2 linked regions of the Pseudosulfitobacter pseudonitzschiae genome follow. The protein of the gene in region 1 binds, or shares a complex with, the protein of each later gene. Links are inferred from orthologs where the notes say so. Each region holds a gene or a part of one and is shown on either strand. Other genes may lie near its edges. The genes, in order: SULPSESMR1_RS00825 and SULPSESMR1_RS15095.

The links.
Region 2: the proteins of SULPSESMR1_RS00825 (region 1) and SULPSESMR1_RS15095 are in contact, whole or in part, in a crystal structure (PDB 5JA1), measured with the Escherichia coli proteins. The link is inferred for Pseudosulfitobacter pseudonitzschiae from one-to-one orthologs.

The regions. Positions count from the first base shown.
Region 1 is NZ_CP022415.1:177,708-192,101, reverse strand. The notes cover bases 7,889-10,597. They hold SULPSESMR1_RS00825 (MbtH family protein), read left to right. Parts: upstream 7,889-8,995; coding sequence 8,996-9,199; downstream 9,200-10,597. Other genes in these bases: SULPSESMR1_RS00820 (amino acid adenylation domain-containing protein), read left to right, coding at 9,196-10,597; SULPSESMR1_RS00830 (MATE family efflux transporter), read right to left, coding at 7,889-8,863. In the rest of the region: SULPSESMR1_RS00870 (LysE family translocator), read right to left, coding at 1-565; SULPSESMR1_RS00865 (GFA family protein), read right to left, coding at 825-1,256; SULPSESMR1_RS00860 (4'-phosphopantetheinyl transferase family protein), read right to left, coding at 1,556-2,341; SULPSESMR1_RS00855 (RNA polymerase sigma factor), read right to left, coding at 2,379-2,915; SULPSESMR1_RS00850 (lysine N(6)-hydroxylase/L-ornithine N(5)-oxygenase family protein), read right to left, coding at 3,140-4,417; SULPSESMR1_RS00845 (GNAT family N-acetyltransferase), read right to left, coding at 4,417-5,469; SULPSESMR1_RS00840 (alpha/beta hydrolase), read right to left, coding at 5,473-6,384; SULPSESMR1_RS00835 (PLP-dependent transferase), read right to left, coding at 6,381-7,541; more of SULPSESMR1_RS00830, read right to left, coding at 7,538-7,888; more of SULPSESMR1_RS00820, read left to right, coding at 10,598-13,056; SULPSESMR1_RS00815 (ABC transporter ATP-binding protein), read right to left, coding at 13,101-13,883; SULPSESMR1_RS00810 (FecCD family ABC transporter permease), read right to left, coding at 13,880-14,394. UniProt on the Escherichia coli protein: Involved in the biosynthesis of the siderophore enterobactin (enterochelin), which is a macrocyclic trimeric lactone of N-(2,3-dihydroxybenzoyl)-serine. Plays a role in the catalytic function of EntF.
Region 2 is NZ_CP022415.1:3,050,447-3,066,679, reverse strand. What follows is about bases 3,977-8,524. They hold SULPSESMR1_RS15095 (non-ribosomal peptide synthetase), read left to right. Parts: upstream 3,977-4,376; coding sequence 4,377-8,324; downstream 8,325-8,524. Other genes in these bases: SULPSESMR1_RS15100 (4'-phosphopantetheinyl transferase family protein), read left to right, coding at 3,977-4,390. In the rest of the region: SULPSESMR1_RS15120 (polysaccharide biosynthesis protein), read right to left, coding at 1-858; SULPSESMR1_RS15115 (sugar transferase), read right to left, coding at 1,075-1,740; SULPSESMR1_RS15110 (NAD-dependent epimerase/dehydratase family protein), read right to left, coding at 1,853-2,569; SULPSESMR1_RS15105 (IS6 family transposase), read right to left, coding at 2,730-3,431; more of SULPSESMR1_RS15100, read left to right, coding at 3,740-3,976; SULPSESMR1_RS15090 (xanthine dehydrogenase family protein molybdopterin-binding subunit), read right to left, coding at 8,747-11,026; SULPSESMR1_RS15085 (FAD binding domain-containing protein), read right to left, coding at 11,019-12,074; SULPSESMR1_RS15080 ((2Fe-2S)-binding protein), read right to left, coding at 12,071-12,568; SULPSESMR1_RS15075 (TetR/AcrR family transcriptional regulator), read left to right, coding at 12,707-13,279; SULPSESMR1_RS15065 (IS110 family transposase), read right to left, coding at 14,396-15,424; SULPSESMR1_RS15055 (hypothetical protein), read left to right, coding at 15,802-16,005; SULPSESMR1_RS15050 (glycosyltransferase family 4 protein), read right to left, coding at 16,010-16,233. UniProt on the Escherichia coli protein: Involved in the biosynthesis of the siderophore enterobactin (enterochelin), which is a macrocyclic trimeric lactone of N-(2,3-dihydroxybenzoyl)-serine. EntF catalyzes the activation of L-serine via ATP-dependent PPi exchange reaction to form seryladenylate.

The sequences.
Region 1 (14,394 bases):
CGCCGCAAACCTTGTTCACTAAGCCGAAGGAAAACCGCTTAAGCGCGGTGGCCGCTCGCACTCCCAGCCATCCCCAGAGCAGTAAGATCGCTCCATCGACCACCAGATACGTAATACCCAAGATGAACAGTTGAGGCAGTACGGGCATCGTCGGGTCGATGAACTGGGGAAAGAGAGCGCCAAAAAATACGACGGCAAACGGGTTTGCCATGGATGTCACAAAGCCTTGGCGGAACAAACGGAACGACTGACCAGATGTGTTGGCTGTAACATGATCCGCTTTTTCCTTCGAGAGAATGAGTTGAACGCCAATCCAGACCAGATAGGCAACCCCGAGCCATTTGATCCAGATGAACGCGCTTGCGGAGGTCGCGATGATCGCGGCAAGCCCGAAAGCCGCCCCCGTCATTTGCAAGCTGTTAGCTGTCAAATCTCCAGCGATGGTATAAACGCTGCGTCTTAGCCCGTGCCTTACGCTGTTCGATATGATGAGAAGCTGGCTGGTATCAGGGGGTGTTGCGAAAAACACGGCGACTGCTGCCAGATAAACCAAATAGATATCCATGGGCATCTTCGCGTTCCTTCGGCTGTGATGTTGCAAACTATGACCTTGGTGCCACTTTGGTCAAACTCTCATCGCTGCCATTTTCATCTGGATACTAGACGCCAACTCAGTCAGCTGACCGACGTTTCATCCAACAAGATTCTGCCCGATCCGCGAATGGCCTCTGTGGGTGGCTCCTGCATTGCAACGCAGCATCAGATCGTCGCGCCATTGTTTACAAAGGGCCGAAATTGGCGCGCATCGCAATACTGTGAACATTTCATTTGGTATGTGGATTAGATGCCTCATACGCCGCCGCAGTCTTTCGCGGGTGGTCACCTTCCAAGCGAACCGCAACCATAGCCTTGTCGGCGTATATCTCAGAGCGCAGTGGCCAGTCATGTGCGGCATCGAACAAACCAGGCATCAGATCATAATCCTCTGCTTGATCGTTCGTGTTTCGCATCCAGAGATGCGTTCCACACTTGCCGCAGAAAGCGCGTTCAGCAAATGAAGTAGATTGAAATCGCTTCACCGGCCCCTCTACAGTCACTGCATCGGCGGCAGCCGTGAATGCAAGAAAGACCCCGCCTGACCAGCGTTGACACATTCGGCAGTGGCAGGCACCCGGCTGCGCGTCGTGCTCGCCGTCGACGCTGATCGTAACCTCACCGCAAAGGCAGCGGCCTGCAAGTTTCGTCGCACTACTCATGTTTCACTCCTTATCAAGTGGCGGCTTGGCATTAGAAAATGCGCGACATGTTCATCCCGATTACAACTTTTACATCGCGTTTAACTTTTTTCGCATGGCTGCAAATTGTCACGGCATCAAGGGGCGCGCGGGCCTACCTGTCGGGCAGTGATCCTGCGGCGGTGGATGATGTAAAATTCAGATATTTGAGCCCCGAGTTTTAAGATAGAATGACGGGAGACGGCAGCAGCCCTTTCTCGCATCAGTATGCGTAGACAGCCAAAGGCGATCAATGCAATTGCATCGGAAGCAGAAAATCTTCACGAAACTGCAGTATTTGGGTCTGTGGCGACGTTGATACTATGACACGTTCGGCCAACAGACCCTGAACCTTGGGCCGTCGGATTGTCGTTGTTTCCCGCGCAGTAATACCACGTCAGCAAATATGACGACCGTCTGCGCAAATCTATGCGAAACTTCCTACCCGCCGGAAACAACGGACCAAGGTCAGCCGCCAACCCCAAGACCACTGCGGACGGTGTCGGCGGTGCAGCCAATACTGCAGCATCAAAACCGAAGTGGCGACCAACCCGCCCATTGATCGCCTTGAACAGGGTCTCTTTTGCCGAGAAAATCGCGGTGGTGGCCGTCGCGTAGTCCAGACACCGCTGCGCGCGCAATAGAGCAACCTCGGGGCCTGAAAGCGCAACCTTTTCGATCGCACGCACCGCGTTGTCATCGGCAACATGTTCTAGATCCAGCCCGACAAGGGCATCTGGATCGGTGCCGACGATGCAGGCGATCTTGGCAGAGGAATGGGTAATTGACCCGCACAGCCCCGGTGGCCAGACTGGCCCCCGTCTGCCGCCGATCCTGATTTGGGCCGTGGGAACATCAAGATGCCGTTGCGCGATCTGCACCATCATCCGGCCCGCCAGAAATTCTGCCTGCCGCTTGGCAATGGCCTTGGACATCGTTTCGGGGTGGTCAATCCCATTAACTGTGAACAGGGCCGGATCAAACAAATCGGGCCAAAACCGCCCCACACCCAGCAACACGCCGGGCCGCAGATTTTCAAAGCGAACCGCATCCAAAAAGGGTTTCACAAACGCACCCGTCCCCGCGTGGCAAGGTGCAACTGCGCTATTGTCTTGTGCCAATATGTACCATCCTGTCGTCGTGGTCTGGCGGGTCGACATAGTCGGCCAGCGCTGATTGCGTTCGGGCAATGATTCCGTTTATTCCGGCAGGAGACAGACCAAAACGACGGGCAATGTCTTTTTGCGTTTCGGCCCCGAGACGGTGCGCAAGAATAATTTCGGTTTCGCGCGCAGGCATTCTGGCCAGCCCGCCTGCCAGCCGCCGCAAGGCTTGACTGTCTTGTAACTGCTTTTCGGCATTGGGCCGGTCGCATTGCAGGTCATCCTCCGGCTCAAGCGGTGTTGCCCGTTCACTGACGTCGCGGCGTAACTGGTCCAGCGCCAGATTGCGCACAATCCGGCGCAGGAAACCACGCGGGCTAGCAATTTCGGCGCCAATCGCCTTGCTGTTCAGACAGCGCACGGCGGCATCTTGCACCACATCTTCGGCACGGTCGCGGCTGCCGATAATGCGCATTGCATCGCACAGCAGCATTTCACGCTCATCCACCAGATGACGCAGCAACTTTTGCCGTGTCAAGGCACAGCCAGAGATATGGTTATTTTGTGATTGGGCCATCGGTTTGCGCATGAAAAGGGAACGACACGACGTTGTGTTTGCCTAGCGCGCAAGCTGAGTTGATGTGCGGAAGCTGTACCCTCAACCATGGGTCACCACAATGATCTAATGACCTTGCGGCGGCGATTTTTCGCCAAATGCGTGTATTGGTCAGCCCGGAGAGAGGCAGGGCCGACCCATTGGTATCATTCAGCCGCAATGGCCGAGGAAGATTGACACAAGGTTTCAAGTGTTTGCGCAATCTCCTCTGAACGCAGCGCCAAAACCGACAGCAACGTATCGCTCAACCCATGCGTGGGCTCGCTAAAGCCCTGAACAATGATCGCAGGCTCAAACCCGTCTTTCATCGGCAAACGGTAATCGCGACCGGGTTCTTCGGCAGCTTGCCACGCGCCCAGATCCGCCAGCACCGAATGCTCCAGCGCCCGCCGGTATCCTGTTGCCAACACCACCAGATCATAGGTTTCGGTCTGGTGCCCCAAAGGTCCGCTCAGATGCAGCCTGATCCGGTCATCAACCTGCTGCACCTGACGCACATCGGTTTCAGCCCGCAGGGCTAACCGACTTTCGCCGCGCACGTCCTGTTCATAGAGCGTCTCGTAAATCTGCGCGATTAAATCGGCGTCGGCTACAGCGTAGTTTGTCGCCGCCAGATTGCGCAGGGCCTGCGCCCGCGCATCCGCCGACATGCTGTGGAACCGGTCCGTTTGCACTGGGTCGAAAATCTCGTTCACAAAGGGCGTGTCGTCCGATGGTTTCATCGCCCTTGCCCGCATGATCATGTCAACATTGGGCTGTTCCGCACGGACCTCAAGATCGGCAAACACCTCGGCTGCACTTTGACCCGCACCGATGACTGCAATGCGCTGGCCGGGCTTCAGTTTCGGAATGAACTGCGAAAGATAGCTGCAAGCGTGGATTACCCGGCCGCTGTCTCGCACAGGTTCGAACACCTCGGGCCAATGGGGCGTACCGCCCGGCGCCAGCACCAGATTGCGTGCGAAGTGACGCGCCTGCGTGCCGTCCGCGCTTTGGCTGTGGATAACAAGATGGGTCACACGTTCACCTGTCTGCACAGGCTCGATCCCGGTAACGCGGTTGTCATACTGGCAATTGGAAAACTGCCCCGCGATCCAGCCCAGATAGTCGTTGAACTCTTCACGACTGGGGAAAAAAGTCTTGCGGTTGATAAAGCGCGACAAACGGCCCTTGCTGTGCAGATAGCTGAGAAACGAAAACCCGCTGCGCGGATTGCGCAGGGACACCAGATCCTTAAGAAACGACACCTGCATGTCGGTGCCCGGAAGCATCATGTCCGGATGCCATGCAAATGCTGGCTTTGCCTCAAGAAACCCGGTGCGCAGGCGGCTGCCGCGTTCGTGCAAGGCCACGGCCAGCGCCAGGTTAGAGGGTCCAAAGCCGATGCCTATCAGGTCCAGTGGTCGCGTGTTCTTCTGGGTCATCATTGTTCTCCTGTGAGAAGCAAATTGGTTAGGGACAAGGCCAGCGGCGTGCCCTGCCCTGTGTCGGGGCGCGCCCAAAGGCGGGATTCGAAAAAGTGCTGGCGCTCCAGCCGCACCAGCGTCGCCCGTTTATGGGCAAAGTCGAAATCGCGCACATGGGCAAAGCCGCCGCGCCCGAGGTTCTTGAGTTGTTTGAGATGGCTTGCTTTGGGTTCCCCCACCAGCGCTTGCGTGCGGGGTTCGACCAGAAACATGTAATGCATCAGCGAGGGCATCCACGCCGTGACATAATCTGCCCCGCGCATGTCATCTTCACCGATCAACACATGCCAGCCCCGATCCCACGGGTCCGCGTCATAGACGCCGCCAATCCGGTTTTCGCGTGCCCAGTACAGTTCGAAATAGCCAAAATCGCGGCCGTCCAGACTGCCGATCACCGGCAGGATATGCGGGTCTGAAATCAGCGTTTTCAGGGTGTTTCGGTGGTCATCCAGCGTTCCCGTCCCTTCAAAAAAGACGGCAACGCGCGGATCATTCTGCCAGCGGTGAAAGACCGGCAAGTCCGCGATGTCTGCTGCCCGCAGTTCGATCTGCTGCCCCAACCATGGAATGTGCCGCCGATACAGCGGCCCGACCGGTTTGGGCGGGCGCACCGGATGACGGCCGTGGCGGCCTGATTGCCAGACGGTTGGCCACGGCGGGGTCTGGTGCATGATCCAGCGATCCGGCACCTGCCAGAACGCCACCGGAAGCACCCAGACCGCATCGGCGGTGCGCCATGCGACGCCCATTGCAACAAGCTGCGGCAAAAGTATCGCCCACCCTTCCCCGTCAAGACGGATCGCAACTTCGCCACCTTGTGCGCTCAGCACCTCAAAGGCGGCAAGTGCTGCAGCGACAGATGTTTCCGAAGTGGCACATTCCGGTGCGCTCAGCCCCAACTTGCCATCGCCTGCGTCACTCAGGGCAAGGGTGACGCCATCGCCAACCAACACCTGCTGACCGGCCCGCCGTGCCGTTGGATATTCCCTGTCGGGAAGGTCAAAAGCCATGATTCAGGTCCTTTCGTTGATTTGTGTCGTCGTTGTGGCCGAGTGCATGTTTTCGATAGCAAAGGCCCAGCGGATGGCGCGGTTCACCGCCACCGGCAGGACGGACATGTGCGTCTCGTCGGGGTAAATCTCGATTTCGGTCACAATCCCGCGCCCCGACAATGCGTCCGCCATCTGATGTGCGGCGGCCACCGTGCGGGTTCTGGCCTTTTCTGCCAGCCGCGCTTCGGCCTCAGGTCCGTGGGCCTGAAACGGCGCCAGCGCGTCGCCTTCCCATTCCCCGGCCGACAGATGCACCCGCAGTCGGTGCGCGCCCGCGTCAAAGCGGGCCAGATGGTCCAGAACAAAGCTGTCTTCCCACGTGATCGCGGGGCTGGCCGCAATCCAGTTCGCAAAGGCATCGGGGCGGGTGAACATCAGCCACAGGGCAAAAAGTCCGCCAAAGGAATGGCCAAACAGCGATTGCCGCGCCGGATCAAGCGGCGCCAGCCCGGAAATAAAATCGCACACGTCTTCCAGCAGAAACCGCGCCATTTCCGCGCCGCCGCCGGTCCTGACCTCGGGCCCATCCGGGGTAAACGGTGGATAATTCCGCCCCGGCGGCGGCCCAAGATCCCAACTGCGGCGAAGGGAATCATATGCGTCGTCGGTCGGATAGCCCACCGCGATCAGAACACCCCAGCCTATGTTGGTGCCCGTCGGCCAAAACGCCTGTGCCCGCATCGTATCAACGGCCGTGCCAATCACCGCGTTGCCGTCCAACAGCCACAACGCAGGCCATCCTGCGGCCGGGGCATCACCGGGCGGAACCCATAGATACACCCGGCGGATGTCGCCTGTCTGAGTGTCCTTCAGATCAAACCAACGGGTGCCGCCACAGTTGGCCACGCCCTCGGCCACCAAATTCTGCCTCATGCTGCAGCCTCTTGTGCAGCCTGCAGCGCGGCACAAAGGTCATCCATCAACAAATCGGCAGACTCCAACCCGGCGGCCAGCCGGATGGTGCGCGGGCTGACACCAAAGCGTTGAAACACATTCGCCGCTCCGGCCAGACCACAGGCGGCCTGACCCGGCACGATCAGGCTTTCGGGTCCGCCCCAACTGACGCCGATGCGGATATGACGCAACGCATCACAGAACCGGGGCACATCCACGTCTGCCGCCAGATCAAAGGCAAACAAGCCGCCAAAACCGTTCAGCCCTTCGGGACGCGCCGCCAGCAATCCGGGGTGATGCACCGCTACCACCTGTGCGTGCTGTGCCAGCCCCCGCGCCAGCGTCAACCCGGTTTCCATGTGGCGCGCCATCCGCATGTCCAGCGTTCGCATCCCGCGCAGCACAAGAAACGCATCCATCGGTGACATGCGGCCACCGAACAGATGTGTCGCCTCGTGATCGATAGTGCGGATCATCTGGCGCCGCCCCGTGACCAACCCGCCAAGGGTATCGCTGTGACCGGACAGGTATTTCGACGCCGCGTGAACCACCAGATCAATGCCCAGGTCATGCGGGCGCTGGAACAGCGGGGTGGCCCAACTGTTGTCAATTACCGACATGACCCCCAAACGGCGTGCTTCTGTCGCGATGGCCCGCAGGTCCTGCAGGCGGAATGTCCATGATGTCGGGCTTTCCAGATACACCAGTTTGGCACCGGGCAGCGCGTCAACCATCGCCTGTGTATCGCTGCCATCGACATAGACCGTTTCCACCCCGAACCGGGACAGCACGGTTTCGAACAGGCGAAAGGCGTCGGAATACAGATGCTCGACCGCAACAATGCGGTCACCGGCCTGAACAAAGGGCAACACCGCCCCGCAGATCGCCGCCATTCCCGACGAAAACCCCCGCGCCGCTTCGGCCCCCTCCAGTCGAGCAATCAGGTCTTCCAGTTCGCGCACCGTCGGATTGTCGCCGCGTGAATAAATGAACCTGTCTGACCGTCCGGCAAAGACGGCTTCGATCTGGGCATAGGTGTCGAACAGAAACGAACTGCTTTGAAAGATCGGTGTGGCGCTGGCGTCATGCGGCGCAGGGCCTGCGGGCGTAATCAGATCGGGTGGGATATGGGTCATGCAGAAGCTCCGGTAGGTGTAAGTGGAAAAATGACGTCACGGACTGTGACCAAGGCCAGCAAAGCCGCGAGCCACGCTGCGACAAGAACCGCAATGGCAATGCCGACAAGGCCAAGGCCCGGCACCAACAGCCCCATCGCAGGCCACAGCAGCCAGCCCATCGGCGCAAGGCCAAGAAGGGCGGCCTGCCAAGGCAGAACCATCGCTTGCAGGCTGATCTGAGCGCACAATCGCAGGGCAATCGCAGGCAGCGCAAAGGCTAGGCATCTCAGCATCATGGCAGCCTGATCCGCGACGGCAGGGTCGGTCACAAAAAGCCGCGCCAGCGGATGCGCCGCCAGACAGAACAGTGCGCCAAGCGCGACTGTAACCGCCACGCTGACGCGCAGGATCACCCGTAGCGTGCTGGCAAACCGCGCCGCGTTGGCACTGCCATGCGCATGGGACAGGATCGGCTGAACGCCAATGGCAAACCCTTCCAGCGGCAGCATCACGACAAACACCAACCGCAAGGTTATCCCCAAAGCTGCGACACCGGCAGGACCGCCAAGGTCTGCAGCGATACGCAGCAGGGCAATCAGGCCAAGTGTGGTCACAGCGATCGAGGCCGTCTCGGGCAGCCCGACGCGCAACACCGGCCACAAAAGCCGCAGGGGGCCAAGCGCCGGTCGGCGGCACGGGGCGGCGAAATGCCGTGCCCAAACCCCAAGGGTGACCAACTGCGCACAAAGCGTGGACCACGCCGCACCCGATACGCCAAGGTCCAGCCAGAAGATAAAAACCGGATCAAGAATTATGTTCAGGCCAAAGCACAGCGCCAGCGTCATCAGGCTGAACCGTGCATTGCCGCGTCCGATTGCCAGAAAATCGCACAGGATTTGCACGATCGCACAACCGATGGTGAACGCTTGTATCGTCAGATAGGTGCGTGCCGTCTCGAACAGCGCCCCCTGTGCCCCCAGCAGACGCAACAGCGGATCATCAAACACCAACAGCCCGCCGCAGGCGCAGATCGCCAGAACCAGCGCCGCACAGAATGACAGCCCCGCCACCGCGCGGGCTGCTTGTGGTTGGCCCGCGCCCAGCGATCTGGCGGTTGCACTGGCCGCACCGATGCCCAACCCGATACCCGCGGCCGCAACCAGCCCGGCCAGCGGAGTCAACAACACCAAAGCGGCCAGCGCATCCGCCCCCAGACGCCCAACAAAAGCCGCATCAACCACCTGGTGCAAAGCGTTCAGCGACAGCCCCGCCATCGCAGGCAGGCCCAGCCGCCACATCAGGCGGTGCAGGTTCAGGTCGGACAGATCGCTGTCGGCCATGTGTTTCTCCTTGTCTCCTTCACAGGACGCGGCGGCGGGCAGGAAATTCACCACCTGCCAGAATTTTTTAAGGGAAGTGAATTTTGCCCGTGCCGGAACGTCAGCAAGGAAAGAACTGAATGGAGAATCACAATGACCCAGCCTGACCTGACACAAACCCTCTGGCGCGTATTGCGCAATTCCGAGGGGCGCTTTTCACTGCTCCACGCCAATCACCCGATCCCTGCCGGTTGGTCGCCTGTGGGCGATGCGGCGGGCCGCGCCGACTGTCTAGATCGCATTGGTGCACTTTGGACAGACATGCGCCCTCTATCCGTACAAGAGGCCCTGAAATGAGTAAGGATTTTGTCTCTGCGCCAGCCGTGCCACTGACCCCGCTTGAGCGGCGCATCTTTGCACATGACCACGTCGGAGAACTGGCGCCCTTTACCCCCGAGTTGCTGATCTTGGGATTTGACCAGCGGCATGACCACGCCAGTCTGGTCGCTGCGATCAACGATGTCCTGTCGACCCATCCGGCCTTTACCGCGCGTCTTGATACGCTTGCGGGGGGCGAGGTGCTGCGCAGTGACTTGGCCCATACCCCTCTGGTGGTGCATGACACCGCAGATTTGCAAGCCGTCCGCGCCCATGCAGCGGCGCACAGGCCGGACCTGACCCGACAGGCAGCCTTTGCAGACCTGTGGCCAGACGGGTGCGGGGGGCATATTCTGGCCGTGGTCCTGCATCCCATTCTAGGCGATGACGCGACATTTGAAACCATTGAAGCGGCGCTGTTCGCTGCCCTTGGCCTGCGCTCCGCGCCATTGACATTCACAACAGCCCCGACCCTTTGCGATACAGAAACAACAGATGCTCGCAGGGTCTGGCGCGATCTGATGAACACCCATCAGACTGCACGCCTACCACATCGCTACGCCGCATCGGATCAGGTGGCACACACCGGAAAACGCTTTGCCAGACACGTCACGCTTTCCACACCACTCAGCGCTTTTACCACAGGCAACGACACCGCGACGTCCCTTGCCACAGCGCTTGGCATCGTCTTGCGCAGGTATGGCGCGCAGGGAGGGCTGCGCTTTGCGCTGGCCGCTCAGCCGGAAATGGCGTGGCGGCGCAGCACCAGTCTGCAACCCGTCTGTATTGTACCAGACCTGGGGGCGCGGTTTGCAGATAACGCGCAACACACAGCCAAAGCGTTGACTGCGGCAGCCGCTGTGCCATCCGAAATTCTGGTGCAAGACCAGCTTGCCCATGCAGGCGCAGATGTTCATCCGCTGGGCGCGATCGCACTGTATCTGCGCCGCGCCCGCGACTTGCCCCAAGGTATCTGCCATCACCTGCGCCCGTTGCCGCCAAGCGCCGAGGAACTGGTGCTGGTCGCAGAAGAGACACCGCAAGGGATTGTGCTGCACGCAGACGCCGATTCCGCGCTGTTCGAACCTGCATTGATTGAACGGTTTCTGGACCATCTGGCACGGGTTCTGCAAGCGGGCCTTGACCAACCCGACCTGCCCGTAGGCCGAATACCGTTGCTGGATACCGCCGAACTTGACGCGCTGTCGGCCCCCTATCCCGATGATACCCCTGTTGATCCAAGGGCAACGCACGAGATCATCGCGACCCATGCTCGAACTACACCGAATAAGGTCGCGATCATCTGCGGCCCCGACCGCCTGAGCCATGCCGAACTGGACGCCCGCGCCAATGCACTGGCGCACCGGCTGTGTGCTGCAGGGGTCGGGGCAGAAACGCCCGTCGCCATCCTGATCGAACGAGGCGCGGATGCGATTGTGGCGATCCTCGCCGTGCTCAAGGCCGGCGGATCCTATATCCCCGTGGAACCGGACCATCCCAGCAGCCGCAACCATCATATCCTGACCGATGCAGGTGTCGCGGTGGTCCTGACCCGCCGCACCTTCCGAGACCGGCTGCCCGCACAATTGGCTGCCCGGATCATCTATCTGGACGATATCAACGATGCGCCGCGCACAGATGCCCCGGCGGTCACGATCCATCCCGATCAACTGGCCTATGTGATGTATACATCGGGATCGACCGGCAAACCCAAGGGCGTGGCCGTCGAACACGGCCCCCTGTCGCATCACAATCAGACCACCGCGCGCGTCTATGAAATGAGCGCTGAAAGCCGCGAACTGCCGTTCCTGCCGTTTTCGTCAGATGGCGGGCATGAACGCTGGATGGTGCCGCTGATGGTGGGTGGATCAGTGGTGATCCCCGACGGGCCGCTGTGGACACCGGAACAGACGTTGGGCGCCATGCGCGAACATGGCTGCAACAACGCCTCGATTCCCACGACCTATCTGCAGCAACTGGCAGAATGGGCCGAAGACACCAGAACCGCCCCACCCATGCGGCTTTATTCCTTTGGCGGCGAAGGGCTGGCGCAATCCACCTTTGATCTGCTCAGCCGCGCGTTGAATGCTAAAACCCTGATTAACGGCTATGGCCCGACAGAAACCATCATGACCCCGATGGTCTGGAAGGTCGCAGCTGGCACGCGGTTTCACGGCATCTATGCCCCATTGGGCCGCGCCGTGGGCGACAGGCGGGTCTATGTGCTGGACGAGGATATGATGCCCTGCCCCCAATCAGTCGTGGGCGAGATTTATCTGGGCGGCACCGGTGTCGCGCGCGGCTATGTGGGGCAGCCGCAGGTCACGGCGGACCGGTTCATTCCCGACCCGTTCGGGCCGGAACTGGACGGCACATCCGGCGCGCGGCTGTACCGCACCGGCGATCAGGGGCGCTGGCGCGAGGACGGCACCGTTGAATTTGTGGGCCGCGTCGATTTGCAGATCAAGGTCAACGGATACCGCATCGAACCCGGCGAAATCGAGGCCGCGTTGCTGGCCGAGCCGGATGTGACCGAGGCGCTGGTGCTGCTGCGCGGCGACACGTCCGCGAAACGGCTGATCGGTTATGTCACCGGCCCCGCGCCGGGGAACGAAGACGCCCTGCGGCGCGCGCTTGAGATCAAATTGCCAAAGCATATGCTGCCCGAGGCGGTTGTCGTTCTGGAGAAGATGCCCACCAACCCCAACGCCAAACTGGACCGCGCCGCTCTGCCCCTGCCCGAGACGCGCAGTCGGCAGACAGCGGGCATTGCGCCGGACACGGCGACCGAGAGCCAGATTCTGACACTTTGGCAAGACCTGCTTGATCTTCCCGAACTGGGTGTGACGGATGACTTCTTTGCTATGGGCGGATCGTCTCTGCTGGCACTCAGGGCAATTTTCGGGATGCGTAAACTGTGGCCGGATGTGCCTCTGGCCATCGCCGATTTTTTCGATGCACCGACCGTTCGGGCCATTTCCGAACGGATCACACAGGGCGGGCAAACCGGCCGCGCGGCGATTACCCTGCGCGCCGACGGTACCCGTCCCCGGCTGTATTGCTTTCCGGGGCTTCTGGTTTCGACCCGCGAATACCTGCGGCTGACTGATTATCTGGGAGCAGACCAGCCAGTGACGGGGTTCCTGTGTCATTCGCTCAATGAAGAAAAACAACTGAACGTATCGGTGGCAGATGTGGTTGCAGACTATGTCGCCCATATCCGCCGTGAAAGCGCGGGGGCGCCGGTGGCGTTTCTGGGCTGGTCATGGGGCGGGTTGCTGGCATGGGAGGCCGCGCGGCAATTGCAGGGCGAGGTTGACCTGAAACTGCTCGGCATGGTCGACGTCTGTGATCTGGGCACCGATTTCACACCCGGCGTTGCGCCGGTTTTTGCTCCGGGCGAACGCGCGCAGCTCGAATCCGATTTGCAGGCCTGGCTGGCACGCACACAGATGCGCGCGCAATGGGATCAGTTGATCACCGCAATGGACAAAGAATGTTATGCGCAGTTTCTGCGGTTCATCGGAAACGAGGCCGATCCCCTGCCCTTTGACGGGCCGGAAATCTCCAGCCGCGAACATACGTTCTGGGTGTTGATCGACAATGCATTGGTGTTCCGCAAGCACAGGCTGACGCCGCTTGACGTGCCGGTGGCCTCGTTCAGTGCCGGCGACAGCCTGAGCCGTGGGCTGAACCTGATGGACTGGCGTAAATGGTCGGCGCGGGCGACCCCGGCCGAGATCGTGGCCGGCACCAACCACCTGCATATTATCGGCGAGCCTGCGTTTCACGAACGCTTTCGCGCGCGGTTGAATGCGGCCTTTGCGTCAGGGTGAAATTTTGTTCTGGCGGGCCGCTGTGCCCCGCCAGAACAACCGCGCTATTCTCTCGGATAGACCACAGGTTTGCCAAACACAGGGTCCCGCGCCACATCAACCTGCAGATCATACAAGGCCGCCACGGTTTGCGGTGTAATCGCCTGTTCCGCAGGGCCTGCACAGATCAACTGCCCGTCACGCAACCCCAGAAGATGGTCGCAGAACCGGCCCGCAAGGGTCAGTTCATGCAACACCATAACGATACTGCGCTGCTGTTCGTCCGCCAGTTGCCTCAGCAGACGCAGCAGCGACAACTGGTGCTGCAGGTCAAGAAAGGCGGTCGGTTCATCCAGCAGGATCACCGGCGTGTCCTGCGCCAACGCCAGTGCCAGCCAGACCCGCTGTCGCTGCCCGCCTGACAGCGCGGTCAGCCGTCGTGACCGGATTTCAAACAGTCCTGTCGCCCTTAGCGCGCGGTTTATGGCGTCATGATCCGCACCGGACAACGGCCTGAAGGCCTTGCGCCAGGGGGTGCGTCCCTTGGCAACCAATCCGGCGATGGTCATATCCGGCAAGATGGGCGGATTCTGGGGCAGATAGGCGATGCGGCGGGCCCGCTCTGTGGCAGCCAGTTCTGCCAGCGGCTGCCCCTCAAACGCAATCTGCCCTTCGTCTGGCTGCTGCACCCTCGCAAGACAGCGCAACAAGGTCGATTTCCCGCACCCGTTCGGCCCTACAATTCCGGTCAGCCCGCCCTTCGGAAAGGTGACGGAAAAGTGGTCATATATCTGACTGCGCCCAATACGCAGCGACAGGTTCTGTATGTCAAATAGAAAGCCTGTCATGCGCTGGCCCCTTGCTTTTCACGCCAGAGAAAGAAGATCAGATAAGGTGCGCCGATCAGACCCATGATCAGGCCCGTCGGAAAAACCGCGACGGGCGCAATCAACCGGGCCGCCAGATCGGATGCTGCAAGCAGGCACGCGCCGGTCAGTGCGGCGGGCCATATCGCCGGGGCTTCGGCCCCTGTGACAGAACGCGCCAGCGGCGCCGCGACAAAGGCCACAAACCCGATGGGTCCCACCGCCAAGGTGCTGGCGGCGGACAGGGCCGTCACAAGGCCCAGCACCAGAAAACGCATGCGCGGCAGATCGGTACCTAGTGACACCATGGCATCATCGCCCAGCCACAACAGCCCGAGGTCATGCGCGCGCACCGCAATAATCCCACCGCAAGCCATCAACACCAGCCACAGCCACCCCGCCGTGGCAAGATCGGCACGGGACAAGGACCCCGAAAGCCAGATCATGGCGCGGGCCGCCTTGGCATCCGGCGCGCTGACCAAAAGGATCGTCG
Region 2 (16,233 bases), 2.9 Mb from region 1 along the record:
CTGACGGCACAATTCCGACCCGATCGAACCACCCGCGCCTGAAATCAGGATGGTTTTGCCCTCGTAGCTTTCGATTCCACCCGCGCCCGTGACGCTTGAGACTTCATCGCGGTTCAGGAATAGTTTCGGTTCGACATCGGTCAACTTATCGACCAGCGCCTCTTCTCCGATCAGCTGTGCAAAGGAGGGCAAAGCTTGAACCTCAAACCCCATTTTCTGCAACCGCCGCGAGATTTGCGCCTGTTTCGGAAGACTGAGTGACGGCAGGGCCAGCAAAACGCGGTCAATCTGCTTTTCGGCGGCGATTTCCGCGATGCGCACCGGCGAATAGACCGGCAGACGCGCGACCACCAGGCCGTGCAGTGCTCTGCTGTCATCCACAAAGGCGACGGGTTCGATTTTTTCATGGTTGCGCAGCGCCGACACCAGCTGGGTGCCCGTCGTGCCCGCACCATAGATCAGAACGCGGCAACGGACCGCGGACCGGCGATAGATCGCCAGAACGATTTGCAATAATACCGCGCGGCTGATGACCGAAAAGATGAAAAAGCTGGTGCCAAAAACGATATGCGTTGCCACCGTGACCGGAATTTGCGCCGCGGTGGTCAACAAGACAGACACCAACACCAGCGCCACGGAATAGGCACCTGTCAAACCGATTGCCGCCGATTCATAAGCGTTCAGTTGGATTGTCGAAACGCCCAGCAGCACAGATAATGCCCCCGAAATAACCAGAAAAACGGGCAAAACCGGCAAATAGGCCAGCATCATCGAAAGTATGCTTTGCCCGCCGCTGCTGTGCAGAGATAATGCCAGCAAAAGCGCAAGCGGCACCAACATTGAATCGACCGCAAGCATGATGTTACGCTTTTGGGAACGCGACAAAGATTTAACGAAGCTCAACATGTAGTGTCCCCACGATTTGGAAAGCTAAACGGGTATCAGCGTATTTCGGTTCAACGCTTTGCCAAACCAGTCTGGGACGCTGCACCGGCGCAATGCACACGCAGCATGATTAGCCAGCAGTTTGGCTATCAATAGTTAAAGAATAGAGAATATGATGAGACTATGGGTCTACGGAGAACGATCCGGTCCACTGTGTAAGCCATCAGAAGTCTCTGTGATGGAGCGCCGCCTGCGAAACAGGTTTCCGATGGTCTGAAAAACCAGATCAATGTCCCAGCAGGTCGACTGGTTGCGCTGATACATAATATCCAGCCGGGCTTTGCGCGGGATGCAGATGCGCGTATAGATGTCATCAGTTTCCGCTGGCGTTTCGCACCGAGCAAGAAGCCAATCCTCGTGTTTGTGGAACATAATGGTGGCCAGTCCGGTTACTCCGGGTCGTGATTTCAGCACTTCACTGTAAAGCTCGGGGAAACGTTCGACGTATTCGCGTAGCGGCGGGCGCGGTCCGACAAAGCTGAGATCGCCCCTAAGGATATTCCAGAGCTGCGGAAATTCATCCAGCCGCTTGGCCCGCAATTTTGCACCCAGCGGGGTAATCCGTTGCTGCTTGTAACCACCAGACACGCCTGCGTCTTCGTTGACCACAGTCATGGTGCGGAATTTCCACAAGCCAAAGGGTTGGGTCGGCGTTTTCATGCGTTCCGAGACATAGAACAGCGGCCGACCCTGTTTGATCAGTATATAACAGACCAGCCACAGGATGATCGGACCAAGGATGATCACCAGCAAGCTGGCAAAAAACAGGTCAAATATGCGCTTGTGCCATGTCATTTTGGGCCTTGTGCCTGATGCCAATCGGCGACGATGCCTTCGGCGGTACTGCAGCTTGGGGCAAAAGGGACCAATGTGGCAAGCGTGTCGGTGTTCAGGGTCACGTCCCAGATCACATGATCGCCAGGCGTGCGTGGCTGCCAGGGCAGTCCGGCGGCATCCAGCACAGCGCCCATTTGCACCCCCCCCGGAGCCGCAATGTTGAGCACCGGGGGGGTGCTTTGGCATCCATCACAAACGCCAACGTGCGGGCAAAAGTCTGCGGCCCAATGTAGCTGCGGCAGGGCGTGCTGCCATCAGGACGCGCGTCCAGCGTCATGCCGTTATGCCAACCGCCCAAGATTGCGTCAGAACCGGCCACATTGCCGATGCGCAGGCATGTCACTGGTGCGCCGGTCGCCAGAGCGGATTGTTCCATCGCCAGCTTTGCCTGACCATAGGGCGACACTGGCACGCAAGCGTCCGTTTCATACAAATTCGCTCCGCCCGCGCCGTAAACCGATGCAGATGAGGCCAGAAACACCCGCGCACCCTGTGCTGCCTGAATCGCGGCAATCGCCAGATCGGTGTTATACTGCAATGTATGGGCCGCGTTGCCGATCACGCCCGCCAGACACAAGATACTGTCTGCGCCGACGCACAGATCTTTCAACCCTTTGGGATCGTTCAGAATATCCACCTTGTGAAAGCCGACCCTTTCGGTTCTGGTCTGCCACACCACCGCGTCCCCCTGCCAGAACTGGCGTAGAACAGCGCCCAAACGCCCTGTGGCTCCTAAAACCACGTGGCGCTTAAACTTGACATCAGGGTGTGTTGACGTTGACGGCATGAGGGCATTCAGTATCTTGCCGCAAAGAAAAGTCCAACGTGTCTGCATTGTCCTGCCGGCTGATTCGGATGGAAATGTGTCGCCCGGGGGGCAAACAGCACCATGACAGGTGTTGTCACGTTAACTCGCCGAGTTTGCAAGTTGACATGCCGTTCGTTGATCAAGCGGCATGTGCCGCGGATTTCCACGCCTCGAATGCTTCGAGCCGATGGTAGCGGATGGTGAGGGCAGAGCGGCGGCGGGCTGGGACAGAGAAGGAATTTCGGGTTGCGGACTGCATAGATACAAAGCGTTGTAATCCACCCGGCGATCGGAAGCCTTGCATCACCCGCTCTCGCTTTCGGAAGGGCAAGTGGCTGTTCTCGGCACGGTTATTGAGCCCCTTGTGTGACCAATGATCAAGGCCAGGCGCGACTTCGCGCTTGGCGGCGCCGTAGGATCGCAATTTGTCCGTAATGATCCTTTTGGGAACGAAGCCCCGGCGCTTCATCAGCTTGACCAAAAGCCGCTTTGCGGCGCGCTTGTCTCGCCTCGATTGAAGGATTTCTTCAAGAACAACGCCGTTTTGGTCGACTGCGCGCCAGAGCCAGTATGACCGGCCTGCGATCTTCACAACGACTTCGTCCAGATGCCAGACATCGCCAGGGCCCGGCTGCCGTCGCCGCAGAACGTGGGCGATCAGGGGGCCGAACTTGACGGTCCAGCGCCGGATCGTTTCATACGAAACGTCCACGCCACGTCCCAGCATCATCTCCTCTACCTCCCGCAGGCTCAAGTTGAACCGGACGTAGAGCCAGACAACATGAGCGATGATCTGAGGCGGAAACCGATGGCGTTTGTAGCTGATCTTCTGTGTCTGCATCGACACCGCCTACGCCCAGATCAATGAACCAGCAACCTCAGGCCCGTTAATGTGACAACACCCTTGTGCGGCATCAATAGCGTTCAGATCCGAGACAAAGAACTCTGCTACCACACGAGACCTCCTCCCTGCAACAACGCCTCTCGCTGTCTATTATTTCAGCAGCCTTTTTGAAGTTATTGTAAAAATTATCTTTTGCTATGTAAGTTCACATCTTTAGTATGTACCAGTGGTCCAAGAATATTCCCTCTTAGGTTGAAGTTCGCGCGTGCACGTGCCAGCCACAACCCCATTGCAGGCTTGGATCAATGGCTTTTATCAGCGCCCAAAATCCGGATGTGCGGCCCCGTAACCGCGGGCGAATCGACCGTTCCGCGCCACCCCGCGCGATCCGCGTTCCAATCGTTGCGCGTCCGGACTGGGCCGATAGCATCGCGCATCTTGATGACGGGGTGCCATATGATCCCGAAGATCCGGCACGCCATATCTCGCGCTCCCATGCCGGCGGGCTGACGCTTCATGCGCAACAACGGCTGGGACGGATCGGGGTGGATCTTGTGGCGCTCGGCGATCTGCGCATGACTGATTCCACGGCGCTGGTCTCTCTGACCCGCCCACGGACGACACCCGAAGCGCTGGGGATCAGATCGCGCTGTGATCTGGGGATATGGTGGGCGGCGACAGAGGCCGCCGTCAAAGCCTGGCGCGGCGGCCTTTCGACGTTGATCGGGCGGTTTCAGGTTGTGCTGATGCGGTCGTCGCGCGCCGCACTGCTGTGGAAAGACGACGCCCTGCCGCCGCTGTTATTTCATCCCCTTGTCCTGCGTGACGGTCTGACTGGCATGCTGGCCAGCGACGGCGCGGGCGTGGATGTCTCGGTGATTGCATACGACAGACATCCCCCCTGCACGCAACTCCTGACCCAATATGACAGAAGGAAACCCGATGCTGTTGGATAACACCTTTGTAATCTCGCCAGACCAGACGAGCCTTTCGGCGAATGCTGCCCAGAACGGGATCTGGTTCGCCGAACAGCTCAGCCCCGATGGCTATCTGTTCAACCTTGCGGAATACCTGTCTTTGCAGGGCGATCTGGACACGACCCTGTTTTTGGACACGCTGCGATGGCTGGCCAACGAGATACAGGCCCCCCGTGCCCGCCTTGTTCCGCGCACGGCGGGGTTACAAGTTGAAATCGCGCCGCACTTTGAAGGCGAGATTCCGTTGATCGACTTTAGCGACCACGCCGACCCTATGGCTGCGGCGACAACGTGGATGCAGACCGACCTGAAAGATCACAAACGCGGGCTGTGGCGCGCGGCATTGATCCGCCTGAATGCGCGTCACCACCTGTGGTATCATTGCGCCCACCACGTGCTGCTCGACGGTCATTCCGGCGGCCTTATCGCGCGCCGCTGCGCAGAAATCTACACGGCGCGGCTGCGCGGGGAAACGCCGCCCCCCTCGGGCCTTGCCCCTGCCGATGTGTTGCTGGAAGCCGAGCGCGGCTATAGTGATGGCAAGCGGGCCGGGCGCGACCGTGACTATTGGGCCGAAAAGCTGGCCGCGCTGCCCGATCCGGTGACGCTGTCGACCGGCGGCACCCGCACCGGCGGTGTGATCTGCGCCAGCCGTCGGCTGAGCATAGAAGACAGCAACCGGCTGCGCGCGTTTTCCGCGCAAACCGGCATTTCGCTGCCCCAGGTGATGGTCTCGGCCTTTGCCGGTTACGTTCACCGGATGACCGGCGCCCAGGATCTGGTGCTGGCCATGCCGGTTCTGGGGCGGCTGTCACGATCCGAACGCGCGGTGGCGATGATGGCAGCAAATGCCGTCGCGCTGCGCTTTGATTTTTCTCGGGAAATCAGCTTTGCGGAACTGGTGCGCCAGGGTGGTCAGACCATGATGGGTGCCCTGCGTCACCAGAAATACCGGTTTGAGCAGGTCCGCCGCGATCTTGGTCTGACGCGGGCCGATCAACAGGTCGCCACCATAGCCGTCAATTTCGAACCCTTCGACTATACGCTGCATTTCGGGCCTGTCCCTGCCAGGGTAACGAACCTGTCAAACGGGTCGGTGGACGATCTTACGGCCTTTATCTTTGATCGTGGCGACGGACAGGGGCTGGTCCTGACGCTCAACGCCAATCCGGGCCTTTATTCCCGTGCCGAGGTCGAAGGCCATCTCGAACGCCTGCATCTTTTCCTGCGCGGGATGGTGACCCGTCCGGACGACGCGGTGCGCGCGGCGGCGATTTACCTGCCGGACGAACAGGAAAAAATCGCCGCATGGTCTGACGGTGGCCCGGCCCCGACGGGCGCAAGCTGGCTTGATGCGTTTGACAGTCAGCGCAAAGAGGCTCCGGACCGCATCGCGGTTCATGACGGTGTGCAGCGTCTGACCTATGACGGTCTTGACGCGGTGGCCTCGCGGATTGCACAGGCCCTGCTGCGGCGCGGAGTCGTGCGGGGCAATATAGTGGCGCTGTTGCTTGATCGCACGGTGCTGCTGCCGGCGGCGATCCTGGCATTGCACCGGATTGGCGCGACCTATCTCCCGCTTGATCCCTACGCCCCCGAGAAACGCAACGCGCTGATCCTTGAAACCGCCGCGCCTAATCTGGTGTTGATGCCCGCCGACCGAACCGGCACCGCGCCCGCAGGCATGGTAGAGAGTTTGGTTCTGGGCGCGGACCTGTTCACCGATGCGCCAGCCGACTGGCCCAATGACGCGCAGCCCCGCACAGCCGGTGATCTGGCCTATGTTATCTTCACCTCAGGGTCGACGGGCCAGCCCAAGGGCGTCGATATTGGCCACGGGGCGCTGTGGGCCCTGCTTGCAGCGATGCGTGACGCAATCGGGCTGGATGCGGCGACACGTTGGCTGGCTGTCACCACAATCGCCTTTGACATCGCGACACTGGAAATGCTGTTGCCGCTTAGCGTGGGCGGCACGGTTGAAATCGCGCAGCGGCACGAAACGCTTGATCCCGATCTGCTGAACGCGCGGATTGAAACGTCGGACGTGACCCATCTTCAGGCAACGCCGTCGCTGTGGTCTCTCGCGCTCGAAGCCAAAGGGTCAGCACTGCGCTCGCTGACCAAGCTTGTCGGCGGGGAAACGCTTCCGGGCGATCTGGCACGGCGGCTGGTGACAGGCGGGCCGCTGTTCAACGTCTACGGCCCGACCGAAACAACCATCTGGTCCAGCCTCGCACGGATCACCCCCGACACAGCGGCCCACCCGTCTGTCGGGCGTCCTCTTGCCGGTGAACGGATTTTTGTTCTGGACCGGTTCGGAACACCCGCACCCGTCGGAACCATCGGTGAAATCTGGATCGGCGGTGTCGGGCTGGCGCAGGGATACCACGCCCGCACCGACCTGACTGGCGAACGCTTCATCGAAACGACGCTGGGACGCGTTTACCGGACCGGCGATCTGGGCCGCTGGACCGATACAGGTACGCTGGAACATTTCGGGCGGATCGACTTCCAGATCAAGGTACGCGGCCACCGGATCGAAACCGGAGAGGTCGAGGCGGTGATGCGCCAGTTTGACACCATTAACGATGCCGTGGTCGTCAAGCCCGACAATCACGATCACCTGCTGGGCTATTTCTGCAGCACCGATCCGGTCGAAATCCCGTCACTTGAAACATATCTGCGCGCCCGTCTGCCCGACTATATGGTGCCCCACGTGTTCATACGGATTCCGGCCATACCGCAAACGACCAACGGCAAGCGCGACCTGAAGGCACTGCCGCCCATCACCCCCGCGCGCGGCACCTGCGGGCGGGCTGCCGCCGAACCGCTTTCACCAACCGAGCGCCACCTTCTTGACCGGGTGCGCGACGCACTGAATCGACAGGACGTGGGGATTGATGACGATTTCTTTCAATTGGGCGGGACAAGTCTTTCCGCCGCACGGCTTATCGCCGGTCTACGCCGCGACTATGGGTCTGACATTGCGCTGGCCACCGTCTTTGCCAATCCCGGCCTGCGTCGGCTGGCCGCCGAGATAGACAGCGCCTGTGCGGCTGATCCGCTGAGCCCCGTTCTCGACCTGCGCAAGGCGGATGATGATGCCCCAACGGTCTTTTGCCTGCATCCCGTTCTTGGGATTGGCTGGGGCTATTCGGCCCTGATACAGACCCTTCCCCAAAAGGTAGGTATTTGCGCCCTGCAATCCCCTGCCCTGACCGGACCGGACAACTGGCCTGACCTGCGCAGCATGGCGCGCGATTACGTAGCCCGTATCCAGGCCGTGCAACCCGAGGGGCCATATTTCCTTCTTGGCTGGTCCTTCGGGGGCCTTGCCGCGCAAGAGATTGCGCATCAGCTCGAAACACAAGGGGAGCGGATCGCCTATCTGTGTCTGCTCGATGCCTTTCCGTTTCAACCCGAAACCGCTGCCTGCACCCAAGCAACACGGGTGCAACAGACGCTGGCCTTTCTCGGAGAAGCCCCAGACCCCGCGATCCGTACGCTGGACGCGCTGGCGGAAAAGCTGGTCACGCGGCCCGAGATCGAAGCCTTGCGCGCAACCCTTGGCAATGACCGCTTCGAAACCCGGATCCGTGATGTGGTCGAGGCCAATCTCGATCTCGCGCGGCGTCATGTTCCGGGGCGGGTCAACGCCCCGATCATCGACATTTGCGCAACGCAGGGCAAGTCGGCGGCGATTGACACCCTGCTGGACTGGCGCGGCAATCCGTGGGGGCCGCATTCGCGGGCCGGAACGCGGCGGATCAACCTGGATTGCGGGCATGACGATATGCTTGGGCCGCTCAGTGTGGCCGCTTTTTCACCCTGCCTGCGCGCCGCGCTCAACCGCCACGGGGCGGCCCAGACACTGATGGCAAAGAAAAGCGAACGGGACGCACAGTTCGTGTAGAACACGCAGGTCAGCGTTGGTTTTTCCAATGAAATTGGTGATAAAGATGTTAGCCCGAATAATTCAGTGCGCCCCGATGGCGCGTTTCACCAGTGGAGGGGAAGCGTTGCACAGATCGGTTGCAACTCAGAACGCGCCCTACCCGAAACGGACCTCCGGCGGTGCGTTCGAAACTTGGGCGGCCAAGTTCGGTCATTCGGTTGAGAGGTATTGCCAGTCTTAGCTTCTGTAACGTCACCGTCTCTCCGCCTCTGACTACCGCCGCACACGAACAGAGGCCCAAGGCCTCTGGGTTGGTTGCGTGGGCGAAATCAAGGCCTGATGCTACCGCATCGGCTTCTTATCTAAGCGTTGAGAAACAACCTGACAAAGCCGCGACAACACCTCAGCGGCCTATAAGGGTTTCACCTGCCCGCCCTTCTTTACAACCCTGACCCCCTTGGATCTGCGGGGGGTAACGCAATCAACAAATCCGCAATGCGGATCGGGAAATGGCGCACGCGCTTGCCGGTCGCATGCCAGATCGCGTTGCCGATGGCCCCGACCGTCCCGACAACCCCTATCTCGCCCACGCCCTTGATCCCAAGGGCGTTCACGTAAGGATCATCTTCGTGCACTGTAATCACCTCCAGCCCGCTCACATCAGCGTTCACCGGCACATGATAACCCGCAAAATCCGCGTTCACGATGCGCCCGCTGCGCGGGTCGTGCCGGGCGGCCTCATGCAGTGCAAAGGAGGTGCCCCAGATCATGCCTCCCATCAGCTGGCTCTCGGTCAGCCGTGGGTTGATGATCCGCCCGGCAGCAAAGGCCCCCACCAGTCGGGTCACCCGAACCTGACACAGATCCGGGTCCACTTTCACCTCGGCGAAGACCGCGCCATGAGAGTTCATCGCATGGCGCATGGCATCCTCGGGCGCGCGCCCGGCGCGGCCTGTACCAGTCATCTCGGTCTGTCCGGCACGCGCGAGGATGTCGGCGAAACGCTCGCGACGGCTCTCGTCCTCCTCCATCAGCAGCCACCCGTCCCGCGCCACCAGGCTGGTATTGCCCGCGCCGTAAAGAGGCGAGGCCGGATCTGCCGTCGCAAGCTCGCCAAGCTGGCGCACCACATCCCCACCCGCAGCGTGCAGCGCACCGCCCGCCGTGGCGGTATGCCCAGAGCCACCCGCGACACCGCCATCGGGCAGTGACGAGTGCCCCGCGTGGAACTCGACCTGATCCAGCGTCAGGCCAAGACTGTCCGCCGCAATCTGCGCCAGCGACGTCCAGGCCCCCTGTCCCATATCAACGGCAGAAGTTTCGAACAGCGCCGTCCCGTCGGGGCGGAGCGTTGCACGCGCTTCGGCAGCGAACATCGGGCAGGGAAACAACGCCGCCCCCATGCCCCAACCGGTCAGCAGGCCGTCACTGTCCTGCATTTGCAGTGGCGCCAACGGTCGCCCCTCCCAGCCAAAGCGCTCCGCCCCTTGCGCGTAACACTCCCGCAAGGCTTTGGACGAAAAAGGAAGCCCGGTGCCGGGCTGCGTCTCGGCATAGTTGCGAAGACGGAATTCCAGCGGGTCAATCCCCGCCGCCTCGGCCATCTCGTCCATCGCGCATTCCAAAGCGGCAGAGCCTGACGCCTCGCCCGGTGCACGCATAGGTCCCGGCGTGCCGACATCCAGCCGCACCAGCCTGTGGCTGGCCCGCAATGCGCTGGCTGCGTAAAGGCCCTGCGAGGCATTAGCCGCCGGTTCCACAAAATCATCAAAGGTCGAGGTTTCTGCCAGGCCGTCGTGGTCGATCACTGTCAGGGCGGCGGTATCGTCCACGCCCATCCGAAGCCGCTGGCGTGTCGCTCCACGGTGACCCGCTGGCCCGAACATCTGCTGTCGGGTGAACATAAGCTTGACGGGCCGCTGCGTCATCCGCGCGGCGAGGATCGCCAGCACTTGCGGTCCGGTCGGTATCGCCTTCGACCCGAACCCCCCGCCAAGGTAGGGGCTGCGCACGGTCACATTCTGCGGCGGAATCCCGAAGAAATAGCCATAGGCCGCGCAGGAAAGGTTCAGCGCCTGACTTGGAATATCCAGCGTCAGCCGGTCTTCGTCCCATTGGGCCACCACCGCGTGGGTCTCCATCGCGTTGTGATACTGCGCGGCTGTTTCATAGCTTACGTCGATGCTGCGTATTGCCGCGGCGTGCCCCGCCTCAAGATCGCCGTGGCTTTCCCCGCCCGGCAGGCCAAAGCCGCTCGGCTCAAAGCTGGTGGCCGCGTTGTCATCCAGTCCCACCCGGGCCGGATCGGCCACATATTGCGGTGCCAGCAGGCGCGCGCCCTCGGTGGCGGCCTCCAGTGTCTCGCCCAGCACCAGCGCAATCGGTTGTCCAGCATAACGCACGGTGTTGTCCTGCAAAACCTCGGTGCGGAAGGAGAACATCGTAGGCTTGGCCGAAGGGTCGCCCTGCAACTCGGGCCGATTCTGCGGCGTGATGACATGGGTCACACCGGGGTGCGCCTCTGCTGCGGCGCGGTCAAGATGGCTGACCCGTCCGCGCGCGATCTTCGCATGGGCGTAGACAGCATAGAGCAGACCCTCGGGATTGTTGTCGGCGGCAAAGGTCGCGACACCGGTGACCTTCGCGATCCCATCCCGCCGTGTGGCAGGCTGGCCCGCGTTGGAGCCGAAACGAATTTGCGGGGAAAGCGTATCAGACATTGGCGAGGTCTCCGTTCTGTTGGCCAAAAGGCGATGCGGGCAACGCCGGCATCCGTGCCGGAGTGCCGGCCGCAGCCATGGCAAGTGCGCGCGCAGCAGTGCGGCGGGCAAGGTCGATCTTCCATTCGAGATGCGCCGGGGCCTCGGCCCCCGCGAGCGCCGCCTCGGCAGCGCGTGCAAACAGCGCCGCATTCGGGGCCTGTCCGGCCAGCAGCGCTTCGGCCTCGGCAACCCGCCAGGGCTTGGCCGCCACTGCGCCAAGCGCCAGCCGTCCCTCCGCGATAATTCCATCCTCCATCCGCAGTGCAGCGGCGGCAGCGGTGGTAGCAAAGGCAAAGGACGTGCGGTCGCGCACCTTCAGATACCGCTCATGTTTGGCAAACGCCGCCGCCTCTGCAGGCAGGTGCACCGCGATGATCAACTCGCCCTCCACCAGCGCCGTCTCCCGATCCGGGTGGTCGCCCGGAAGCAGATAGAATTCTGAGAAGGGGATCTCCCGCGTTCCGTTCACGCCGCGCACCTCCACCCGCGCCTCCAGCGCCGCGAGCGGCACGCAAAAGTCCGAGGGGTTCGTCGCCACGCAGCCCGGGCTTGCCCCCAACAGCGCACGCGCCTCTTCGTCACTGTCGCGTGCATCACATCCCGCGCCGGGGGTGCGACGGTTGCAGGCTGCCGTTTCCTCTTGGAAATAGGCGCACCGGGTGCGCTGCATCAGGTTGCCTGCAACGGTCGCCATATTGCGAAGCTGCCCCGAAGCCCCCGAAAGCAGCGCCTCGGCCACCATCGGAAAGTGCTGGGCAAAACCCGCGTGGCGGGCAAGCGCGGCATTGCTGACCAGCGCCCCGATCCTCACCGATCCATTCTCCTGAAACGCGATCTCGCCAAGGTCGGAAACCCGTGTCAGGTCGATCACCCGCTGCGGCTGGGCCACGCCCAGTTTCATCAGGTCAACCAGATTGGTCCCCCCGCCAAGCCAGGCCGCATTCGGCTCCCAACTCGCCAGCGCCTCGTCCACAGTCTTGGGCTGCACATAATCAAACTGTTTCATGCCGTGTCTCCCTCGTCCTTGGCGGCCATCCGGCGGCTCGCTTCCTGCACGGCAAGAGTGATCCCGTGATAGGCCCCGCAGCGGCAGATATTGCCGCTCATGCCCTCGCGGATGCGCTCCGGATCGCTCCCGGCGTCCCCTTCGGCAATTAGCCCGACGGCGCTCATGATCTGGCCCGGCGTGCAATAGCCGCACTGGAACCCGTCATTCTCAATAAAGGCGACCTGCACCGGGTGCAGGGTCTCGCCCACTGCGAGGCCGTCGATTGTAGTAATCTCCGCACCATCAAGGCCGGCCGCAAGCATCAGGCAGGCGTTCGCACGCTGCCCGTTCAGCAGGACGGTACAAGCGCCACACTGGCCACGGTCGCAGCCTTTCTTGGTGCCGGGCAGCGCCAGACGTTCGCGGAGCAGATCAAGCAGTGTCACGCGCGGGTCATCAATGATGACGTCCCGCGCCTCCCCGTTGAGGGTCAGGTTAATGCAGAGTGACATACGTCCTCCCTGTTTTGCTATATTCTAGGTGTGGTGTCTCGCGGGCGAGGTCCGTTATAAGAAATTAAGGGGCGCAGCGCCGCCTTCTGGAATACAATATACGGAGGCATCCTCCGTTTTCAAGGTGAAAGGCAGATTTTGGCGGAAATTGGCAAACGCAAGCCGCGCGCCGACGCACAGAAGAACCGCGAGCTGCTGCTTGAAGCGGCCAAAGAGGTTCTGGGTCGCGGCGGTCCGAAAGCGAGTCTCGAGGCCGTCGCGCGGCGCGCCGGTGTCGGCATCGGCACGCTCTACAGGCACTTCCCCACCCGCGAGATGCTGTTCATGGCGGTCTTCAGCCGGGAACTGGACCAGCTTGTGAGCACCGCCGAAGACCTGGCTGAAAGGGAAGACCCCCTTGAGGCAATACGCAGCTGGCTCCACGCCAATGTCAATCTGGTGGAAACCAAGCGCGGTATGCTGGGGGCGCTGAGTCTGGTCATGACGGAAGACCTGAAACAGGGCTACACCGAACGCTCCAACCTCGTGCTCGCGGCAATGGACCGGCTTCTGGACAAGGGTCGCAAGGCCGGAGAAATCCGTGACGGCGTCAGCGCCGAAGATCTCGTGCAAACCCTATACGCCATCTGCTACGCCCGCCAGCCCGGGCCTGACTGGCGCGAAAATGTCCTGCGTGTCCTCGACATCTTCGTCGACGGACTGAAAAGGTAAGACACCCTGCCCCCCTCGGCGCCCCGGCCCGCATGGTTTCGGCTTTCCAGCAGCAATCACTACGCCGCCTGCCTAAGCGGAATTTCGACCCTGAAACCTGCGCGCCCTGACATTAACACCACATCTTCTTGGGTTCTTAACCAGTATGGGTGACATCAGATTCAGCGTATGGTTTCGTCTCTATCACCGGTTCTGCCGCACGTGATTCAACAGCGCGGACGCGCTTTAAGTCAAAAATTCCGGCCTTAACCGCCCTCCTATACTGGGCTTTATGATATCCAATAATCTTGCCGGTGTTGTCACATTAACGGGCCTGAGGTTGCTGGTTCATTGATCTGGGCGTAGGCGGTGTCGATGCAGACACAGAAGATCAGCTACAAACGCCATCGGTTTCCGCCTCAGATCATCGCTCATGTTGTCTGGCTCTACGTCCGGTTCAACTTGAGCCTGCGGGAGGTAGAGGAGATGATGCTGGGACGTGGCGTGGACGTTTCGTATGAAACGATCCGGCGCTGGACCGTCAAGTTCGGCCCCCTGATCGCCCACGTTCTGCGGCGACGGCAGCCGGGCCCTGGCGATGTCTGGCATCTGGACGAAGTCGTTGTGAAGATCGCAGGCCGGTCATACTGGCTCTGGCGCGCAGTCGACCAAAACGGCGTTGTTCTTGAAGAAATCCTTCAATCGAGGCGAGACAAGCGCGCCGCAAAGCGGCTTTTGGTCAAGCTGATGAAGCGCCGGGGCTTCGTTCCCAAAAGGATCATTACGGACAAATTGCGATCCTACGGCGCCGCCAAGCGCGAAGTCGCGCCTGGCCTTGATCATTGGTCACACAAGGGGCTTCTGTGGTTGCCGTCCTTGATGCAAGATGTTTTTCAGACCTCTTGAGTTGGTGATCGAGTGCGTGCTTCTGTCAGGCCTTCGAGTGCGGCATTTCCAGAAGCCGCTGGCCGGGATGGTGATCTGCGGATCAGGTCCATATCTCAACAACGAGCTTCGACGCTCATTCCCTTATCCTGGTTTTCCCGATCCAGATCTGTTCGATCATTCTGCCCATTCAGGTCTTTGACTCCTTACACCTCCTTTACCGACGTCAATCGGCCCTGCGCTACACCGTGGTCATGTAGCGACCGCCTGCGTCGGATCCCGATAATTTTCCTTCTTCGTTTGCATGGCCCATAGGGCCCGGGCCATCTTGTTGGCCAGCGCAATTGCGACCAGCATCTTCGGCTTGCGCGCGAGCATACGTTCCAGCCAAGATCCTTTGGGTATGGATTTGCGACCTAACTGGCTCAAGCGTGACATCGCTCCGATAATCAGAAGCCTTCTGATGTCAGATTGGCCCGCCTTTGACATTCGCCCCAGACGGGGTTTGCCGCCTGATGAATGCTGTCGTGGCACGAGGCCCAGCCAGGCCGCAAAGTCGCGGCCCCGGGTGAATGTCTCCAGTGGTGGAGCAAATGCCTCGATGGCAAGGGCGCTTAAAGGGCCAACGCCCGGCATCGTCTGAAGTCGTTTGGCCGTGTCCGTCTCAGTGGACAAGGCTTTGATCCGTTTCAACTTGGCGTCGATCCGGACAGTGGTCTCTTCAATCAGTTCGAAAAGGTCTCGACACTCCTGGCGGACCAGGTCTGGAAGATCGCAATTCGGGTCCTCAAGGATCTCATTCCCGCGGCTCAAATTCCCTATGCCCTGCGGGATTGTATGCCCGAACTCATAGAGGATTGATCGCAGACCATTTACCAACTCAGTCCGTTGGTTCACCAAACGCTCCCGGTTCCGGAACAGGATCGCACGGGCCTGTTGGCTCTCAGACTTGGCAGGAACAAACCTCATCTCCGGACGCTGCGCCGCGACGACGATAGCTTCTGCGTCCGCGGCATCGTTTTTCTGGCGCTTCACAAATGGTTTCACATATTGCGGCGCGATCAGTTTCACCTCGTGACCAAGTCGGGCCAGCTCGCGCGCCCAGTAGCTGGCACTGCCACACGCCTCCATGACGATGACCGCGGGTGGTTGCGCCGAAAGAACCTCCCGAAACTGTGAGCGGGACAACTTCTTACGAAACTTCAACTGCCCAGTCATGCTTGCCCCGTGAAGCTGGAAAACGTTCTTTGCCAGGTCCACTCCGATCATTGTATCTTTCATTTGCCGTCCTTTCCGTTTCATGATGTCGAACACCACGACCTTGGCACATTGCGATGCCGTTTGGGGAGGACGGCAACCACCCCATCTCAATAACCGTGCCGAGAACAGCCACTTGCCCTTCCGAAAGCGAGAGCGGGTGATGCAAGGCTTCCGATCGCCGGGTGGATTACAACGCTTTGTATCTATGCAGTCCGCAACCCGAAATTCCTTCTCTGTCCCAGCCCGCCGCCGCTCTGCCCTCACCATCCGCTACCATCGGCTCGAAGCATTCGAGGCGTGGAAATCCGCGGCACATGCCGCTTGATCAACGAACGGCATGTCAACTTGCAAACTCGGCGAGTTAACGTGAATACCCCTCCAGCGCAGTGCGCACCGGTATGAACGGGCCGCGCCAGCCGCGTGTTGTGTTCACGCTGGATCTGACCAAAGCCGACGGTCTTTTTTCGGCGCGCAACTTCTGGATCAACTCTGGCGATGTCGTGCTGGTGACCGAAAGCCCGATCAATGGCACCCGCACAGTTCTGGGGTTGGTGGGGTCAGTCTTTGGCGTCTTCAACACGGTTGGAAATTCGGCGAACTGATGGCTTAGGCGGGCAGGGCAATCGCCTTGTCTGCGGGCACCAGCGCGTTGATCTGGCGCAGGTGTTCAGGCAGGCATACGCCGAGGAAATCATACGTTTTCACCACATGCGCCCGCGCGTTCGGGCCCAGATGCGCATAGGTATCCGGCCGTGCCAGAACGTCGACAACCTGTGCTGCCAGTGCTGCCGGATCAAAAAAATCCACCAACATGCCAGTCTCTCCGTGGG